Regions from separate parts of the Desulfuromusa ferrireducens genome, predicted to be linked through region 1. Evidence: riboswitches for the same ligand, from Rfam matches in the RefSeq annotation. Region 1 holds a riboswitch; the other holds the start of a gene.
What was found. Region 1 has a riboswitch for S-adenosylmethionine ahead of ACZ5PT_RS11430 (trans-sulfuration enzyme family protein). Riboswitches for the same ligand answer to the same signal wherever they lie in the genome.
Positions count from the first base shown of each region.

Region 2: linked by a shared signal. The riboswitch ahead of metX (homoserine O-acetyltransferase MetX) and the one ahead of ACZ5PT_RS11430 (trans-sulfuration enzyme family protein) in region 1 are both predicted to bind S-adenosylmethionine.

Region 1 covers NZ_AP042415.1:2,535,843-2,541,153, reverse strand. Annotated here, with positions in the region: gene ACZ5PT_RS11435 (dynamin family protein) at 1-497, opposite strand, end outside; gene ACZ5PT_RS11430 (trans-sulfuration enzyme family protein) at 609-1,760, opposite strand; SAM riboswitch class I at 1,861-1,987, opposite strand; gene cysK (cysteine synthase A) at 2,073-3,020, opposite strand; gene ACZ5PT_RS11420 (hypothetical protein) at 3,327-3,818, opposite strand; gene ACZ5PT_RS11415 (Smr/MutS family protein) at 3,916-4,602, opposite strand; gene ACZ5PT_RS11410 (tetratricopeptide repeat protein) at 4,636-5,311, opposite strand, start outside.
Region 2 covers NZ_AP042415.1:273,840-279,150, forward strand. Annotated here, with positions in the region: gene ACZ5PT_RS01255 (methyl-accepting chemotaxis protein) at 1-2,053, shown strand, start outside; SAM riboswitch class I at 2,107-2,240, shown strand; gene metX (homoserine O-acetyltransferase MetX) at 2,343-3,461, shown strand; gene ACZ5PT_RS01265 (hypothetical protein) at 3,506-3,670, opposite strand; gene ACZ5PT_RS01270 (GPMC system MBL fold metallohydrolase) at 3,816-4,634, shown strand; gene ACZ5PT_RS01275 (TIGR04442 family protein) at 4,631-5,311, shown strand, end outside.

The DNA of each region.
Region 1 (5,311 bases):
GTGTCGATCAGGACAACCCCCTGTTGCAGCAACTTTGCCGGATGCCGAATCTCGACCCGGCTCACCTGACGCTGATTGTGTGGATTGCCCGCCTCGGTGACATAGTCGGCAAGAACAGAGGCTAATCCCTGCTTGTCAGCGGCCTGAATATGTTCGGGCTCGGCGCGATCGAGAAAATGCACCTGGATACTAATCTCGGCACCGGCACTGATAAATGTTGGAATTGCCGTCACCGGCAAGATATCGGTCGGCAACAGGTCATCACCGAGCAGAGCATTGAGCAAGGTACTTTTGCCGCGTTTGAACTGTCCCAGTACGGCCAGATGGAAACGACCTTCAACAAGACGCGATTGCAAGGTCCGCAGCTCATCACAACTGACGGAGTAATCGCTTCCCAGCTCAAAAAGGCAGGTAATCGCCCGGGTCAGAAGTCCTGACAGGCCAGTCGTATCATTCAATTCAGCGGGTGTAGCACCCACCGGCAACTCCTCTTCCATTGCTCTCCCTCACGTTCAGAAACCATCAGATATCCACGCCCTTAAAGGACAGCAGAATAGCACAACTGATGACTGAAGGGGGAGAGAGATCACCGTTACCCGTGACTGATTCTACCCAAAGGCCTGACGTAGATCAGCAATCAAATCATCAGGATCTTCCAGTCCGACCGACAGGCGTAACAAACTATTGCAGATTCCTAGCCGCTGCCGCTCTGCTTCAGGAATATCGCCGTGGGTCTGCACTGCGGGCAGAGTCATTAAGGTTTCTACCCCACCAAGGCTTTCGGCAAATGAAATCAGCTGTAACTTTTCCAGCACCTGTTTTGCCAACTCAGGGGTTTTGACTCGAAAAGAGAGCATGCCGCCAAAGCCACTGGCCTGCTGTCGGGACAAATCGTATCCCGGATGTTCGGGCAATCCCGGATAGTAAACCTTAGTCACCTGCGGTTGGTGCTGCAGCCAATGCGCCACCTTCAATGCGCTGGCAGAGTGACGTTCCATCCTTAGCGGCAGGGTTTTCAAACTACGAATCAATAGCCAACAATCCTGCGGCGGCAGAATTGCGCCGGTGGAATTCTGCAAAAAATAGAGCCGTTCCCCCAGAGCCTCATCCTTGGCAACCAGAACCCCGGCACACAGATCACTGTGCCCGCCCAAATACTTGGTCGCCGAATGAACGACAACGTCCGCCCCAAGCTCTAAGGGACGTTGTAACGCCGGGGTCAGAAAGGTGTTGTCGACAACAAACAGCAGCCCACGCGCCTTGCATAACTCACTTAAGGCACGAATATCGGCGATCCCGAGCAACGGGTTCCCCGGGGTTTCAACCAACAGGGCTTTGGTCTGCGCGGTCATTGCGGCCTCAACTGCGGCGCTATCCGCAGTATCAACATAAACAGTGTGGATGCCGAACTTGGCAAAAACCTCTTCGAGAACCCGGTAAGTCCCGCCGTATAGATCCTCTGAGACCAGCAACTGATCACCACTGGAGAAATGTAGAAACAAGGTGGTCAACGCGGCCATTCCAGACGCAAAGGCCAGGCCTCGCGCCCCCCCCTCTAACTCGGCAAAGGCATTTTCCAAAACTTCACGGGTCGGATTTCCGCTACGGGTATAATCATAACCAGTACTCTGGCCGACCCCCGGATGCCGGTAAGTGGCACTGGGATAGATTGGAAAACTGATCCCGCCGGTTTGATCATCATGGCCGACACCGATCTGCACACTACGGGTCGCCAGGCTGTCATAGGTTCTTTTGGACATCATCATCCCCTTTCGGAATTCAAGATCACGAAGGGCGCAAAAAAGCCCCTTCTCACAGGCAAGAGAAGGGGCTTCAATAATAACGCAGCTTGAAGCACCGACCTCATCGTTCCCGACACTTGCGAATGGCAAGATCGAGCAGGAATTAGCACCATCTGCTCAATCAAATGATCGAACCGGTTGCTGTGGCTTCGCAGGGCCTGTCCCTCCACCACTCTCGATAAAGACTGTCAATTATCATTTCAAGAATCGACCAATTTACGGTTACCGTGCGATAACCGGCCAACTCATTCTTCCGCGGAACGGACCAGACTAATCAAAAAGAACACTCGACAAATAACGTTCACCGGAATCGGGCAGGATAACAACGATATTTTTCCCGGCAAACTCAGGGTCGGCCGATAAGCGGACGGCTGCGGCAACGGCAGCACCGCAAGAGATCCCCGAGAGGAGCCCTTCTTCAATAGCCAAGCGCCGTGCGTACTCGATCGATTCTTCGTTGGTCACTGTTTCGACCCGGTCAACCATGTCCAGATCGAGGGTATCAGGGATAAAACCGGCCCCGATTCCCTGGATCTTGTGCGGCCCCGGTTGCAGCATCTCACCAGCAAGATGTTGACTGAGGACCGGGCTGTCGGCCGGCTCTACGGCCACCGAGAGGATCTGCTTGCCGCGAACATTTTTGATATAGCGCGAAATGCCGGTGATAGTGCCGCCGGTTCCGACTCCGGAAATCAGGACGTCAATTTGACCATCAGTGTCCTCCCATATTTCCGGACCGGTCGTCTGCTCGTGGATCGCTGGATTGGCTGGATTTTTAAACTGATGCAAGAGCAAATAGCGAGCCGGGTCCGACTCAGCCATCTGTTCGGCTTCGTTAACCGCGCCAGCCATCCCCTTAGCACCGGAGGTCAGAACCAGATTAGCACCAAAAGCCTTGAGGACTTTACGCCGTTCCAAGCTCATCGTCTCAGGCATCGTCAGGGTAATCGGAATTCCCTTGGCAGCGGCGACAAACGCTAGGGCGATGCCGGTATTTCCACTGGTTGGCTCAACAATCTCCATCCCAGGCTTTAACTTTCCGTTTTTTAGCGCATCCCAGATCATTGACGCGCCTATCCGACATTTGACCGAATAAGCAGGATTGCGCCCTTCAACTTTGCCAAAAACATTAGCGCCACCTGGTGCCACCACACGGTTTAAACGCACCAACGGTGTCCGACCGATCGACAATGAATTATCGTTAAAAATCTGGCCCATCTATTCCTCCTCAAACTGCTAAATTGCGGCTGCGATCTCTGGTAAACAACTCAATATCAAGCTACCTACAGCCACACTGCCTACGTTGCTTTGTGAAACATATCTCGCCACAGTAGAATAGTCAAGTTCACAATTGAGCTTACCCGCCTTTTGCTACTCCAGAAGTAAAGAAATAACACCAGGCAGACAAGCACAACGTCTGTAATCAGAAATAGTTATCCGCACCAATACAAACAAAAAAAGCCGTACAATACCCTGGCCAATCGCCAGAACTTGTACGGCTTTGAATAATTCCCTTACTCTACCTTAAGTCGAACTCTCGACCTCTTGAGGATCAGGAACCTCACTCACAGAATCATCGGCAGAATCATCGGCAGAATCATCGGCAGAATCATCGACTGGTTCGGGATCAATCTGCAGCTGATGACTATATTTATTCTGATGCTGGTGACGTTGTTGCATTTCTTGTTGCTCTAGATGCTGGTTCTGATGCTCCGCTTGCTGACCAAGGTCGCTACCGTTCGCACCACCACTCCCGTTGTCGCCGCCATCACCGCCGCCGCCATCACCGCCGCCGCCATCACCGCCGCCGCCATCACCGCCGCCATCACCACCGCCGCCATCACCGCCGCCATCACCGCCGCCGCCATCACCGCCGCCATCACCACCGCCGCCATTTTTTGCCAGCGCCGTCTGCAGTGAAAATCCGCCGCTAGACAGGTCAAAAGCCACCGGACTCAACATAAACAGCAGCAACAGAGACCAGGTCAGCCAGGATTTTTTCAGCACTCTTTTCATTTGATCCTCCTTAGATCATAGTGTAAGACAGAAAAGCCCTATGCACTGTTAAACGAACCCAGAAGGAATCGGTTGACAAAAAAGATTGGCGGAATAATTATTTCGGCCGCTTGCGCAAAAACAGCACCAAGGCCCCAGCTCCACCGTACTGCCTCGGGGCTCGCGCCCATTCGGCGACCCACTTGCAGCCCTCGGTCGACAGGAAGCGTTCTGCCTCCGAGCGCAAAACCGGCTCACCGTCGACAGAATGCAATCCACGCCCGGTAACCACCAGTACGGTTTGATACCCCTGACGAACCGCAGCCTGTAAAAAGAAGAGCAGCTTCTCAGCAACCTCAGCGCGCTGCAGCCCATGCAGGTCGAGGGTTTCTTCCGGCACCAGCTTGCCCTGTTTGAGTTGCTTTATCCGCCGAGCCGAGGCAGTCGGCGGGACATCTTCGGCGGGAATATGATCGCTGAAGCTAACCTGTAACTCCCCCATCGCCTCGAGAAACTCAGCCTCTTCAGTCGGTTCTGGGGGCGCGTACTTTTCTTCGACAGCAGGAACTGTTTCTACCGACAGTTCGTCGCCTGTATCATCGGCAGAATTAAGCCGCTCGACACCGAGCGACGTCATTTGATCGGCAAATGAGCTGGACAGCTCATCCGGCGGCTCGACTATCGGCGCTGCTGCTTGCTCTTTTTTCACATCTTCCCCGGATACAGAAAGCCCCTTCAGATTGCTGAAGGGGCTGCTGCTATACTCTCTGACTGACGGCTTGGTGACTTTTTTCTTTTTGGCCATCTGTGCCTCTATGCCTATGAAAACATTTTCCAGTTAGCGAACGACCTGCTTGCGGCGACCGGTCATCATCTTGGTCTGTTTCTTGATCAGGGCACCCTGTTTCTCCAGGTGAAATTGATACCACATATCACCAAAGCCCTTCATCTTCATCTTCTTACCGGCCTGCAAAAGATCGATATTTTCCTGCAAACGGCTATCGTTAGAGGTCTTCTTCAGACCCTTTTGCAGAACACTGATCCCCTGCTGCCGCTCACCGACCTTGTCGAGGCATAAAGCGTAAAGGGCATAGAGCATCGGCTCTTTAGCCGATCCGGAAACGGCCTTTTTAAAGGTATCGGTCATCTTGCCGGTTTTGCTCTTTTTCATGTAAGCAATCGCCAGCATCGCCATACTGACCCAGTTGCGAACAAAACCTTTTTCCAGATAGGGGATCGCTTCATTGAAGTCGCGTTTCATATACAAAATACTGCCGATCTGGGAAAAGATCTGCTGCTTGATATAAAACTGCCAGGGACCATATTTAAGTGCCCCCTTCAACGATGTAATCGCTTTTTCCGCCCGGTTGGCCTGAACATCCTGCTGGGCACCCATCATCGCCGCTTCTACCTTTTTCATCACGATCCGCAGGATAATGATAAACGGCAAGAAGAAACCAACGACGCCCACAGCGACAACGATCGGTAAAACATCCGTTACAAAATTCATCACC
Region 2 (5,311 bases), 2.2 Mb from region 1:
CACAAAGACGGCGGAACCGATCATTGTGAAATCGGCTGAGGCAAAAGAATCCGGCCTCATGACCGAGAGCAGCAGCCGACTTATCGTTAACAACAACAGTCTCAGTATCTCCAGCACCGTGCCATTGATTTATCAGGGATCTCCGATTGCAAACCTGCGCGCCTACCGTGACATTGGAGAACTGCAAGCCAAACAATTTCAATCGATGATCGATGCCGATGTTGGCTTTCATGACGGGGAAAAAATCATCGCCAGCAGCCTCGCTGAATTAAAGGATCTAAAATTAGACCTCAATGCAATTCTGGACGAAGACTTCGTGCTGATGACCCTGAAGAATCGCTCGCACATCGTCTACAATTATCCGCTCAATCATGACACCGCCGGATTCCTGATTGCCATCGACCGCTCCTCAATCCTGGCCAGCAACCGGACGATGCAACGCACCCTGCTGATGATGGCAATCGGAGTGATGCTCGTCGCGACCATTTTTGGTATTGTCTTTTCCCGCGGTATCGCCAAACCACTCGATTCAGTCGTCCGCAATCTACGTGAAATTGCCGAGGGAGATGCGGATCTAACCAAAACCCTTAAAATCACCTCCAATGACGAAATCGGTCTTCTGGCCAGCAACTTCAATCGCTTTGTGGAACGACTGCGTGGAATAGTCGAAAACACCCGCAAAACCGCAACCGGACTATCGGAAGCGACCAGCGCCATCCGCAGCCGCTCCAGCGAAGTCAGCCACGCGGCCGATCAGCAGACCAAGGCGATGGAAAAGTCCCACCTGAGCGTCACCGAAATCGGCAAGTCCGCGGGTGAAATTGCCGACAGCGTTTCCAACCTCGTGGCCTCGGTGCAACAGAGCGCCGCAGCCACCCACGAACTGGAATCAACCACCATCAGTATTACCGAACAGATGGAAAACCTGTTCGGCATTATCAGCGATATATCCAGTTCCATCCATCAACTCTCCTCCTCCAACGAGCAGATTGATGGCAACATCATTGAACTCTCCAACAACACCAGAGAAACCTCACAATCGGCAAAAGAACTTGAGCAGGCGACCAGCACGATTGAACAGAGTGCCGAACAGACCAGCAAACTCGCCCAGCAAGCAGCAGCAGAAGCCCTTGAGGGAAAAGCCGCAGTTCAAGACACGATTCGCGGAATCAGCGGTCTGCAGCAGATAATGGAACAGGCCCACTTGGCCATCAGCGATTTAGGCGAACGTTCAGACGCCATAGGTAACATTGTCAACGTCATCGCCGATGTTGCCGATCAGACCAACCTGCTGGCTCTCAACGCAGCCATCATCGCCGCCCAAGCAGGTGAACACGGTCAAGGTTTTGCTGTCGTCGCCGATGAAATCCGCAATCTGGCGGAGCGCACCTCGGTGTCGACAAAAGAGATTGCCGAAATCATCGAGAATCTCCAGGAAGGGACACAGACCGCCGTCTCAACAATCGAAGCAGGGAGCCTGCGCGCGCAGCAAGAGGTCGCTAGGTCTCATGCGGCCGGTGAAGCACTGGAAAAACTGCACGAAAGCTCGCTGATCTCGACCGAGCAAATTACCGGCATCGCTAACCAGACCCTGAAGCAGTCGAAAGAAAACCGCAACATCAGTCAGGCAGTGCTGGCCATCACCAATATGGTCGACCAGATTGCCAGCTCCATCGGTCAGCAGACGGCCAGCACCCGCAATCTGTCTAACGCCGCTGAATCGATGAAAAATATCGCGGCGCGGGTCAAAAACAGCACCTCCGAACAAGGGCGGGGCAGCCAGCAGATTGCGCAGAGTATGGAGCATATCCAGCAGATGATAGAACTGATCGATAGTGCGACCCGTGAGCAGAACGACCGCAGCAACGAAGTCGTCGAATCGGTTGCGATGGTCCGCCGCATTGCCGAAGAGAATTCAGAGCGCGCTATCGGCATGGATGCGGTCGTTGAAGACTTGATTAAACATACCGCCCTGCTGCAAAAAGAGATGGGGGCATTCAAAATAAGCGAAGAGGACAGGGAGCCGGCCAAACCAGCAAGCAGTTCCATTTGACAAGTTACAACCGAGTAAGCTAGAGTCGGCCGCACAAGAAAAAATGAACAACGTCTTTATCCAGAGTGGTGGAGGGAAACGGCCCTGCGAAACCACGGCAACCGGCCTTTTGATACAAAAGTATCAGCGGGCGCCCGGTGCCAATTCCTGCCCTGCCGGACCTACGGTCCCGGGGGACAGATGGGGACGGAGCCAGCGATACCACGTATAGTCGTATCTCCAAGGCCCCTTCCCATTATCCCGGGAAGGGGCCTTTTTTGTTAGTATCTGTACCAAAAGGGGAGATGGCTTGAACGATTCCGTTGGCTTGGTCACAACCGAATACGCCGACTTTGATATCGAACTGCGGTTAGAGAGTGGTCGCCTGCTAGGCCCGCTCACCATCGCCTACGAGACTTACGGCCAACTTAACGCTGAGTGCACCAATGTCATTTTAGTGACCCATGCCTGGACTGGCGATGCGCATGCTGCTGGCCGCCATAGCGAGGAAGACCGCAAACCGGGTTGGTGGGACAACATGATCGGCCCCGGCAAAGTCTTCGACACCAGCAAGTATTTCGTCCTCTGCACGAATGTCATCGGCTCGTGCAAAGGGTCCACCGGTCCGACCAGTATCAACCCACGCACTGGCCGCCCCTACCGACTCAACTTTCCAGTGCTGATGATTCGTGACATGGTACGCGCCCAGAAACTGCTGATTGACCACTTGGGGATCAAATCGTTGCTGAGCGTTGTCGGCGGGTCAATGGGCGCAATGCAGGCACTGGAGTGGGGGATTCATTATCCGAAAATGGTCCGTTCCATCGTTCCGATCGCCGGCACGGGAAAAACCTCGCCGATGGCCATCGCACTGAACGCCTTGGCCCGGCAGGCGATTTTCAATGACCCCCTGTGGAAAAAGGGGAATTACCGAACGGAACACCCGCCAGCAGATGGTTTTGCCCTGGCCCGTGCCGTCGGACACATCTCCTTTTTGTCCGACGCCTCAATGAACCTCAAGTTCGAACGGCGCTTCTCGGTACGGGATGGCATGTTCGATTTCTTCGGTAAGTTTGAAATCGAACGCTACCTCGATTACAACGGTGGTAATTTTGTCGGTCGTTTCGACACCAATTCGTTCCTCTACCTGGCCAAGACCCTCGATCTGTATGATGTCGCCTGGAATTTCGATTCGTTCAGCGAAGCGCTCGATCGGCTCAATTGCCCGTCTCTCTGGTTTGCATTCAGCTCCGACTGGCTCTATACACCACAGCAGACTGAAGAGGTGGTCAACGAACTGCAACGCCTCAACAAAACAGTCGACTATCGACTGATCCAGTCCGACTACGGGCATGATTCGTTTCTGGTCGAGCCAGAGAAATTCATCCCCATGTTGCAAGAGTTTCTCGATCTGCAGGCAGCGAAATAGTTTTGCTAAAAAGTAAAGGGTGATTCCGCCGGAATCACCCTTTATTACTTGCCGAACAGGTCCAGTTGCTGAAACCTGTGTTTCTCCGATTTAAATGGTCGTGGCTCAAACCGGGGACATTCGAGCATCAACACCGCGACCGGCTGCTTGCACTGCCGGATACAGCGGCTGCAAAGCTTATTGAATTCTTCTATTTTCTTCTCACTCATACTGACAATCCTTCGCAGTCCCCAGTCTACTGCAGAGGACCGAAGTCTGGCAAGCAGGCAGATACAATCAACTATTGTCTCCGCCCCCGGCAAAATGCTAAATTACTAAATCTCTTCCAGAAACCCAACAAGCCACGGCAAAACAATGACGCCTGAAAAGCTTGAAATTACCATACTCGGATCAGGAACCAGCACCGGCATCCCGGTGGTCGGATGTCGTTGTGCCGTCTGTCGCTCCTCTGACCCGCGCAATCACCGAACCCGCTGCAGTGCGCTCATCGGTTACGGTCAATACAACATTCTCATCGACACCGCAACTGATTTACGCCAACAGGCCCTACGGGAAGACATCTGCCATATTGACGCCGTCCTTTACACCCACAGCCACGCCGATCATATGCACGGGATTGATGATCTGCGCGGATTCAACTTGCGTAGCAAAGATCCGATCCCACTTTACGGCTCCCCCCGGACCCTGGAAAGAGTCCGGGACAACTTCAGCTACATTTTTGCCGATGTCGAAAAGCCAGGCTACGTGCCACGACTCACCCTCTGCCCGATAGAGAGCGGTTTTCCGTTATTCGGCCTGGAAATTATTCCGATCCCGTTAAATCATGGCGGCATGCAAGCCTTCGGCTATCGCTGCGGTCCATTTGCCTATCTGACCGACTGCAATGGCATCCCGGAAACCTCGCTACCGCTGCTTAAAGGTTTGCAGATTCTGGTTCTTGACGGACTGCGTTTCAAACCGCACAACACGCACTTCAACATCCCCCAGGCGATTCAAATGGCGCAAACAATTGGCGCCAGACAGACCATCCTGACCCACCTCAGCCATGAAGTGGATCATCCCAAACATGCACCGCAACTCCCTGAGGGGATCGACTTCGCCTATGATGGACAAAAATTCTCTCTGCCATTGTGCCAAGCCGACGAACAATCGCAGTGGAGACGGCGGCCATGAATACCGAGCTGCGATTGCACGGTCGCATCAACGATAATATCGAATACTTCGCCACTGCTGCGGGTTGCCGCACGGCCCATCACCATTTCTACCAGGTTTCGGACCAGTCCTTGCGCTTTTTCGCCCCGGGCAACGAACTGATCCTCGACGAGCAGGGCGTTCGTCAACTGGGGAATGGCGGCAGTTTCTGTGAATACATGTTCGGTGTCGATCAGCCGCTGGCCGATCTATCGAAGGACGGCATCGTTAACCGCCTGACCCTGCTGGGTGTCAGCTATGACGAATCGGGCAATCTGCACATCGATGAAATGAACCGTACACAGCACACCTACGAACAGATCTTTTTCGAAGGACATGCGGTTTATAACTGCTTTTTCTTCATTGACGGACTTGACGCCCAAACCCACCGGCAGCAGCAAGAACAGGTGCTACGACGACTAGGAAAAGTCCTCAAGCGACTGACCAACCTCAACCAACGGGACGATTCCCAACTGGTCACCGAATTACTGACCCAACTACCAGAGCAATGCACTATCTATCTGGTCTGCCTGATCAACTCCCGCCATCGTCGCTATCTGCAAGAATTTCAGCGCCTTTATTACCAACATCGTTCGATACCGGATAGCAACTTTACCGAGTTACAGATGTTGGCCAATGACATGGGAATTGATCGTTAC